2 regions of the Rhodococcus sp. NPDC058639 genome follow, and region 2 is predicted to be linked to the other one. Evidence: riboswitches for the same ligand, from Rfam matches in the RefSeq annotation. Region 2 holds a riboswitch; the other holds the start of a gene.
The links. Region 2 has a riboswitch for thiamine pyrophosphate ahead of ACFWU2_RS06215 (TenA family protein). Riboswitches for the same ligand answer to the same signal wherever they lie in the genome.
Positions count from the first base shown of each region.

Region 1: linked by a shared signal. The riboswitch ahead of thiO (glycine oxidase ThiO) and the one ahead of ACFWU2_RS06215 (TenA family protein) in region 2 are both predicted to bind thiamine pyrophosphate.

Region 1 is NZ_JBHXRF010000008.1:282,613-287,302, forward strand. It holds gene ACFWU2_RS17885 (thiazole synthase) at 1-694, opposite strand, end outside; gene thiS (sulfur carrier protein ThiS) at 687-917, opposite strand; gene thiO (glycine oxidase ThiO) at 914-1,987, opposite strand; TPP riboswitch at 1,982-2,096, opposite strand; gene thiE (thiamine phosphate synthase) at 2,125-2,817, shown strand; gene ACFWU2_RS17905 (NUDIX domain-containing protein) at 2,828-3,682, opposite strand; gene ACFWU2_RS17910 (hypothetical protein) at 3,924-4,690, shown strand, end outside.
Region 2 is NZ_JBHXRF010000003.1:67,730-72,419, reverse strand. It holds gene ACFWU2_RS06230 (ABC transporter ATP-binding protein) at 1-243, opposite strand, end outside; gene ACFWU2_RS06225 (ABC transporter permease) at 240-1,046, opposite strand; gene ACFWU2_RS06220 (ABC transporter substrate-binding protein) at 1,027-1,992, opposite strand; gene ACFWU2_RS06215 (TenA family protein) at 2,037-2,750, opposite strand; TPP riboswitch at 2,743-2,838, opposite strand; gene ACFWU2_RS06210 (non-ribosomal peptide synthetase) at 2,966-3,286, shown strand; gene ACFWU2_RS06205 (carboxylesterase/lipase family protein) at 3,353-4,690, shown strand, end outside.

The sequences.
Region 1 (4,690 bases), on a different contig from region 2:
TCAGCGCGGGCTCTTTCGCGCGCGTGACCGCGGTTGCGAGGAGCACTGCGTCGCAACCGAGTTCCATTGCGAGCGCGGCGTCGGATGCGGTGCCGATTCCGGCGTCCAGGATCACCGGCACCCCGGCGGCCTCGACGATCATCTCGATGTGATGCGGGTTCGCAATGCCCAAGCCCGTCCCGATGGGCGAGCCGAGCGGCATGACTGCGGCACAGCCGATGTCCTCGAGCCGGCGCGCGAGCACGGGGTCGTCCGTCGTGTACGGCAGGACCACGAATCCGTCGTCTACCAATTGTTCGGCAGCCGCGACCAGTTCGATCGCGTCGGGGAGCAGTGTCCGCTCGTCGGCGATGACTTCGAGTTTGACCCAGTCGGTCTCGAGCGCCTCACGTGCGAGTTGCGCGGTGAGTACGGCTTCCTTCGCGCCGCGGCAACCGGCGGTGTTCGGCAGCAGAGCGATCCCGAGCCGGCGCACCAGATCGAGGACACCGGTGCCCGATGTCGGATCGACGCGGCGCATCGCGACGGTCGTCAGTTCGGTTCCGGAGGCGACCAGCGCGTCCTCCAGCGCGGCGAGACTCGCCGCTCCGCCGGTTCCGGTGATCAGCCGGGATCCGAAGGTGCGATCGGCAATGGTCAACGGGGGCAGGTCCGCGGCCGGGTCGCCGGGGAGGCCGCTGGGGAAGTCAGCCACCCTGGACCGCCGTGAGAATCTCGATCTGTGCGCCCGCGGCCACCCGCTCGCCCCAGCGGCTGCGGGGGAATACCACGCCGTCGACTGCGACGGCGAGGCCCTTCTCGGGCAGTCCCATGCTTGCCAGCAGTTCGGACATCGTCGGTGCCACCGCGAAGTCTTTGTCCTCGCCGTTGACGGTGACGCCCACCTGAGTTCGGTTCGACTGAGTTCGGTCGGTCATTGCGCTACCACTTCCGTAAATCGTTGAGGGGAAGCATGCTTCACCTCGGGCAAGGGATCTTCGGACAATTCGGCGAGCACCGCGTCGACGGTGAGGGGTGTGAGCAGCACGCCGTTGCGGCCGTGTCCCGTCGCGGCGATCACGCGCTCCGACAACCGTCCGATGAGCGGAAGGTTGTCCGGTGTCATGGGGCGCAGTCCCGCGCTCGCCTCGTGGAGTTCGTACTCGCCGATCGCCGGCAGCAGTGCCTCCGCATCGGCGATCAGGTCGCGCACCCCCGCGACCGTCACCTGCGTATCTGCCGCCTCGTACTGGGTGGCACCGACGACGAGACCGTCACGGCGGGGCACCAGGTAGGCGGGTCTGCCGTGGACGTTGCCCCGAATGGTGCGCTCCGGAAGCGGGGTCGCTCCCGGACGCATCCGCAGCCGCAGGATCTCACCCTTGACGGGCCGTACCGGCAGGCCCGGCCACAGTCGGGAGGAGGCGGAACCGGCCGCGAGCACGACGCGATCGGCGGCGAGGTCGGCGAGGTCGGCGAGATCGGCGACCGGTGCCTCGGAGAATCGGACACCGGCATCGGTGGCGGCACGACGCAGGGCGACGACGAGCGCGCGGTTGTCCACGGACAATTCCGCCGACGCGAGCAGACCGAGTCGGATGCGAGGTCCGAGGGAGGGTTCGAGGTCGCGCACCTCGGCGCGGGAGAGCACCCGCATCTCATGACCCTGCGCCTGCACCCACTCGGCGACCGTGCGCAGGTCCGCGGCGTCTGCGGCGTCGAGAGCGACGGTCATCGACGCCGTGGAGGTCACCAGGTCGATGCCGGTCCCGGACCGGAGGAGTGCTGCGAACTCGGGCCAGCGCTGCAGCGACGCGGCACCGAGTTCGAGGACGTGACCTTCTCCGGGCCACCCTTCGGACAACGGGGCGAGCATTCCGCCTGCCACCCAGGACGCACCCGAACCGGGATCCGGATCGTGGACGGTGACGACGTACCCCGAGCGGGCCGCGCGCCACGCGATCGACAGACCGATCACTCCGCCACCCACGACTGCCACTGTTGTCATCGGTCCACCTCACTCCCTGCGCCGGCATGATCCGGTTCAGGTCATAACGGTCGGGGCCGGCAGGCCCCCTCTCAGCCCCGTGTACCTCGGGACTCCCGTGTCGTATCTCGTCTACCCGAGAGGTTACCGTCTTGACCGTGACCACCTACCGCGGCAACCATCCCGACCCCCGTGGGCGTCTCGCGACCGCCCGGCTGTACCTGTGCACCGACGCGCGCCGCGACACCGGCGACCTCGCCCGATTCATCGACGAGGCGCTGACCGGCGGTGTCGACATCGTTCAGCTGCGCGACAAGGGTTCGGCGGGTGAGAAGAAGTACGGCAGGCTCGAGGCACGTGACGAACTCGCAGCCCTGTCCATCCTGGCCGACGCATGCGCGCGCCACGGTGCGTTGCTGGCGGTCAACGACCGAGCCGACATCGCCCTTGCCGCGGGTGCCGACATCCTCCACCTCGGCCAGGGTGACCTGCCGGTCGAGCATGCGCGGAGCATCCTCGGCGACGACATCGTGATCGGCCGTTCGACCGGCACCCGCGGGCAGGCGTCGCTCGCCGACATCGAAGAGGGCGTCGACTACTTCGCGTCGGGTCCGGTGTGGGACACCCCGACCAAACCGGGTCGTCCGGCAGCCGGCCTGAACGTGCTGCGAGAGGTCCACAAGTCGCATCCCCGCAGGCCGTGGTTCGCGATCGGCGGGATCGATCTCGAGCGGCTGCCTCAGGTCCTCGACGCGGGCGCCACCCGGATCGCCGTCGTGCGGGCCATCACCGAGGCCGCCGATCCGCGCGCCGCAGCCGCCGCGTTGAAGGCCGCGCTGCCCACACCGTGAACGACGCGCTCTAGAGCCACGCCAGGACAGCGGACGGGGGCAGTGCCACCGCGCTCTCCGGAAGCCGCTCACGAAGGCCGCGGTCGGCGGTGACCACGACCGTCACACCCGGATCGACCGCGGTCGCGGTGCATGCCGCGAGGCGGGCCAGTTCGTCGTCTCCGCTCCCCTCGGCGGTGTGCACGGGAATACGCGCGTCGTCCGTCGCCGCACCGCGCGCGGCTCCTTCGAGGACCGCCTCGACCTGCGGCACCCATCCGAACAGGCCGTCCGGAAGCTCGACGGTCCGGGGAAGGACGGCGGCAAGATTCGCGAGCAGAGCACTCGTCGCCCCAGGACGATCCCGCCACCAGCCCGTCGGCCCGGTCGAGCCGAGGACATTCGCGGTGTCGAGCAACATCCGTACCGGGCGGGTGCGCAGGGCGGGCCACGCCTCCGCGAAGCCAGCGTGCAACGGCATCTCGCCGACCTGCTCTTCGGGCACCCAGCGAAGTTCGGTGCTCTCGCCGTTGAGCGTGGTGTCGAGCGGAGCAGCGGCGTCGGCGACGACCGTGGTGTAGGTCCACCCGCCCTCCGACCCGGAGGTGACCCGCACGGCACGCACGGCGAGTGCCGTCACCTCGATACCGGCCTCCTCGTGCGCTTCGCGGACCGCCGCGTCGACGGTGCTTTCGTGCGAGTCGCGAGCGCCGCCCGGCAGTGCCCACGTCCCGCCCTGATGACTCCACGCCGCGCGGTGCTGTAGAAGAACAGCGGGAGTCCCGTCCGGAAGCGGCGCGCGCAGGAGCAATCCGGCGGCACCGTGCCGTCCCCACCGCTTGTCACCGTCCGGCCCGACGGCCCAGCCGTCCCCGTCACCGCGCATCCTGTCCGCTCCCTGGTCCCAGCCGTCACGGAAGTGCTCGGGCGACGAGATCCCGTGTCCGTGGTCGGCACATTCTTTCGCGTGCTGCTTATATGCTCCACAAAACCGGCAACCTGAGAAGGGGGGTTATGCGGTGGATATTCGCCTGACCCCTACTGTTCTACCGGTCGAGAACCATGACCAGCGTACCGAGGATCCCAAAAACCCGGTCCTACGCGCTGCCCGCCGGCACAGCAGCACGTTGCAGTCCACTCCTGTGCTCTTCGCGGTCCTCGCGGGCGTGCTCGCCGTCCTGCTCGTCGCGTCGTGCGTGGTGACGGTGCAACTCGTGGGCGCACGCCAGGACACGCACGGCCGACTCCTCGCGACGATCGAACCGCTCGCGAACGCTTCCCAAAACCTGTACAGCGCCCTGTCCGTAGCAGACGCCGCCGCGGTGACAGGGTTCATCTCCGGGGGCATCGAGCCCGCCGAGGTTCGAGAGCGTTATCTGGACGCCCTCGCTGAGGCCTCCGACCATCTCGTGGTCGCCGCGACCGGTCTCACCGCGGACGAGGCCGACAGCACCCGCAACCTCACCGAGATCGGACGCATGCTGCCCGTGTACACCGGGCTGATCGAGACCGCACGCGCCAATTCGCGCGGCGGCAATCCCGTCGGCTCCGCCTATCTCGGTGAAGCGTCGTACATGATGCAGTCCGTGTTGCTTCCCGCGGCGCAGGAACTGCAGTCGGAAGGGGTCGCCGCGGTCGAGGCCACTCAACGTGCCGCGGTGCGACCACCCTGGCCGGCGATCGGACTGCTACTCGTCACCGTCGCTGCACTCGTCGCGGTTCACATGCTGGTCAGCCGCAAAACCCGGCGCACATTCAATCTCGGTCTGCTGGTGGCCATCGCCGCCGCCGGGTCGCTGCTCGCCTGGCTGCTCGTCGCGGGACTGGTGTCCTCCGACGCCACCGAACGCGCACTCGAACAGGGCGCCGAACCACTGGCGGTCCTCACAGAGAG
Region 2 (4,690 bases):
CAGCAGATCCTTCTGCGGCATCAGCGCCGCCCGGCCGGGCGCTGCGCGGGCTCCGCCGATGGTGACGGAGCCGGCGTCGGGCGTGTCGAGTCCGGCGATCACACCGAACAGCGTGGATTTGCCCGACCCGCTGGGCCCGATGACGGAGACGAACTCTCCGGCCGCCACCTCGAAGTCGATGCCGTCGAGGACGGTGTTGCCGCCGAACGACCGGCGTAGACCGGTCACGGACACCGCGTTCACGGCCGGGTCTCCGTCGTCGATGCCCACGGCGCGACGAGTCGCTCCGCGGCGTACGTGAGCAGATACAGGAGAAGAGAGACGGCCGCGGTCACGGCGACCGCCGCGAGCACCAGGTCGGTGCGGAAGGAGTTCTTCTGTGTCGCCATATAGATACCGAGTCCGGAAGTGGCACCGACGTATTCGGCAAAGACTGCGCCGACCACCGCATAGGTGATTCCGATACGCAACGACGTGAAGAAACGGGGCAGCGCCGAGGGCAGTCGCACGTACCTGAACTCCTGCCGGCGACTGGCGCCCATGCTTCGCATCAGCGCACCGGCCTCCCGGTCGGCTGCCGCGAACCCCTCGATCAAACCGATCGTCATCGGGAAGAACGTGGCCAGTGCGATGACCAGAATTTTGGGCAGCAGACCGAATCCGAACCAGATGATCATCAACGGTGCGATCGCGATGATCGGGAGGGTCTGCGACACCACGAACAGGGGTACGAAAGCGCGCCGCAACCAGCCGGAGAAATCCACCGCGATCGCGAGTATCCACGAGACCACCAACGACACGGCGAACCCGGCGAGGGTGACCTGCAGGGTCGCCGCGGCGTGGCCGGCGAGGTCGGCGCGATGCGCCCATCCCTGCGTGAGAACCCGGCTGGGAGGGGGCAGAACCTGTGGCCGGATACCGGTCGTCCGTACGTACCACTCCCACGCTGCGATCACCAGCACGGCGACAGTCGCGGCGGGGAGCAGGGTGTGCAGACGCCCGGGTATGCCGCTCCGCGAAGCCTTTTCAGCGAGCGAGGTGGGCATCGGTGAAGTAGGTCGACCAGTCGGGTTCCTCGGTGAGCGTCGCGCCGTCGGCTCCGGCAAGGAGGCCGGCCTCGAACAGGAACCGGGAGTACCCCGACCATCGTTCGAGATCGAGTGTGCCGACCTGCCCGCTGTCGTCACGCATGTAGTCCGCCGACAACATCTGCTGGCTCTCGAGAACGAGCGATTCGTCGGTGAACATGCCGGGATTGGCGTCGATGAGGTGCTGCGCTCCGCGCTGTGGATCGTCCGCGGCTATCCGGTACCCCCGCTGCAGGGCCTGGATGAACGCCCGGGCATTGTCGGGACGTTCCGCCATCCAGGTCTCGTTGCCGTCGACCACGATCGAGTAGGCGTCGGGGAACCCGTAGTCGCTGTGCGCGAAGTACCGCATCGGCAGTCCGCGGTGTTGTGCCTCGAGGCCTTCCCACGCGACGTAGGACACGGTGAAGTCGGCGGTACCGGAATACACCGCTTCGTACGCCGAGGTGCCCAGCACGACCGAAGTGAATTCGCCTGTGCCACCGTCGTTGCGGATGACCTGACTCAACGTTTCGTCGTCACCGGGATCGCCGAACCCGGCATAGGTGAGACCGTCGAGATCCCGGGGGGACTGCAGGTCGGCCCGGTCCGCCCGCACGCCGATCGCGGTCGCGCGGTGTTGCAGCGGGGCGAGGACGGTGACGGTGTCCGACCCCGCGGCGCGGGAGAACGTCGCCTGCGAGTGCGTCGAGATTCCGAACTCGGCGGCCCCGGCGTCGACCAGCAGATCCGGCGTGGTGTTGCTGTACGGCAGGATTTCGACGTCGAGTCCGGCCTCGTCGAACAGTCCTTCCCGAATGGCCACGTAGAGCCCGGTGTGGTTGGTGTTCGGAGTCCAGTCGAGGGCGAACCGGATGGTGCCGTCCGCGCCGGGATCGTTCGCGCACGCGGGCACGGTGGCCAGCGCGCTGAGAGCGACGAGCAGGGCCCCGATGCGGTGGCCGAGCCTCACGAAGCGGGCCAGGGACGGGTGTCGAGGGCGTCGGCCCAGAACATGAGTTCGTACCGGGTGGCGATCGTGAACGCCTCGACCATCGCCTCGCGGTCGCGGTCCGTGGCGGCTGCGCCTGCGGCGTCGACGAGTTCGCGGGCCGTTGTGGCCGATGCCCGGAACGCCTCGTCGTCGTATGCGGCCACCCACTGCGCGTACGGGTGTGCGGGATTCGCGGAGAGGACGTCCGCCGCGTGAACCGCGAGGTCGCGGGCTACTTCCGCATAGATCCAGAAGCAGGGCAGCACGGCGGCGGCCCCCACCGGATACGGCGCGGTGGCGACGGTCGCGGTCAGATACGACACGTAGCCCAGACACGCCGGGGAGTGTGCGATCGGCCCAGGTGACGGGGGCAGCACGCCACCGGTGAGCAGGGTGTTGTGGAGAACGGATTCCTCGGTGGCCGCGGTGGCGGCACTCGTCGCCCAGAACGCGCCGGTGCCGGCGTCCGGCGACTTGGCGGAGAGCAGCGCGAGGGCCTTCGAGTAACCCGCGAGATACAGCGCATCCTGCTCGATGTAGGTGCGGAACGCATCGAGTGGCAGGGTGCCGTCACCCAGGCGACGCAGGAACTCCAGGTTGTCGATGGCGGCGCGGAGAGGCTGCGTGTGATCGCGGAGAAGGTCGGTGAAACGGCCCGGGGCCGGGGAACTGTGTGCAGGCACGGTCATGCCGAAACATCCCTTCGTCAGAATTACCTGATCAGGTTCGACGGGTGTGATCTCAGCCCCGCAATGCGGAGCACCCCGTGTCGGTCTCCGCGACCATAGCACCAGTGGCCGGCGGTACGAAGCCCCCTGCCCGTGCAGACCCATTCTGCTCAATTCGGACCAAACTCTCTGTATGTTAGGGGGACCGAGAACGACCGTTCGACGAAGGCGGGGATGTGCAGAAGCTCGAAAACAGTTGGCCCGCAATGTCGGAACTTCCCCGAATGCTCGCCGGTGCCGTCCGCTGTGAGCCGGACGGGATCGCGCTGACCCGGGGTTCGGTGGAAGTCACCTACCGTGAACTGCACCGTGAGGTCGAGGCACTGAATGCCGCCATGGGCGTTCTGCTCGGCCCGGCATCGCTGGTCCCGATCGCGCTGGCCACCGTCCTGCCCGAACTGTCCGAGACGCACACCGGAGAACTCCGTCGCGCTCTCGACGAACTCGTCTGCAGGCTCGTCGACCACGAGTCCTGTCCCCAGGCGTCCGCTTCCTGATCTCCCGTTCCGGCCGGTCTCACCGGAGTCGGTCTGCCCGCGTAGCCGTGGTTGGTACGTTGGCGAATGGTCGGGTCATCGGGAGGTCACGTGGACACTGCAACGCTCACCGTCGACTGCAAGTACGGGCAGGTACGCGGATATCGCGACGGCTCGGTGTTCTCGTGGAAAGGCATCCCGTACGCAGCTTCCACCGGGGGCGCCCGGCGTTTTCGCTCGTGCGAGCCACCCACACCGTGGGACGGCGTGCTCGACTGCGACAGATACGGGACCATCGCTCCGCAGAGCCGCCAGAGCCCCATCCGCATCGAGCCGGGGATGACGATGGGGGAGGACTGCTTGTCCCTCAACGTATGGGCGCCGGAACCGGACGGCAGAGCACGGCCCGTAATGGTGTGGATCCACGGCGGCGCGTACGTGCTGGGATATTCGGGACAGAAGATCTACGACGGCCGTCTGCTGTGCGAGACCGGCGACGTGGTGGTGGTCACCCTCAACTACCGGCTCGGGCCCCTGGGATTTCTCGACCTGTCGTCCTTTTCCACGGAGGAGACCACCTTCGAAAGCAACGTCGGACTGCGCGACCAGATCGCAGCGCTCGAATGGGTGCGAGACTGTATCGCAGGATTCGGAGGAGATCCCGACGACGTCACCTTGTTCGGTGAATCCTCCGGAGGCGGTTCCGTCACCACCCTCATGACGGTTCCTCGCGCGGAAGGCCTCTTCCACAAGGCCATTGCGCAATCGCCGCCCGCTACCTCCGTCTACGGGCGCGAACGCGCCGCCATGGTGGCCGAGCGATTCCTCGAGATCCTCGAACTACCCCGATCCCGCGTCGGAGAGTTGCTCACGATGCCTGCCGACACGCTCGTCGAGGCGTCGGAAATCCTCGTCGGCGAAGTGCCGACGAAGGTACCCGGCACATTGGCGATGACGCCCGTCGTAGACCGCGATCTGGTGCCGAAGTATCCGGTCGCCGCGTTCCAGAAGGGTCTGTCGCACCGCATTCCGCTCATCATCGGCTCCAACAAGGACGAACCGTCGATCTTCAGATTCATGAAGTCGCCTCTGATGCCGGTGAACGACACCGCAATCCAGGCAATGTTCAAAGCGCTCGCCGAAGACCGGCCCGACCTCGAACCGGACCGCCTCGCCGATATCATCGCGGCATACCCGGACCTCACGAAAACCAGTGGTGCGCTCGCACTCTCGGGTGACGCGGGCTTCCGGATGCCGGTGGTCTGGGTTGCCGAGGCGCACAGCGTGCACTCTCCGACATGGGTGTATCGCTTCGACCACGCAACTCCGATCCTGCGCGCAGCGCGGATCGGTGCGGGCCATGCCACCGAATTGCCTTATGTGTTCGGTAATTTCGGAACGCTCGGGCGGGACCCCACGTTCTGG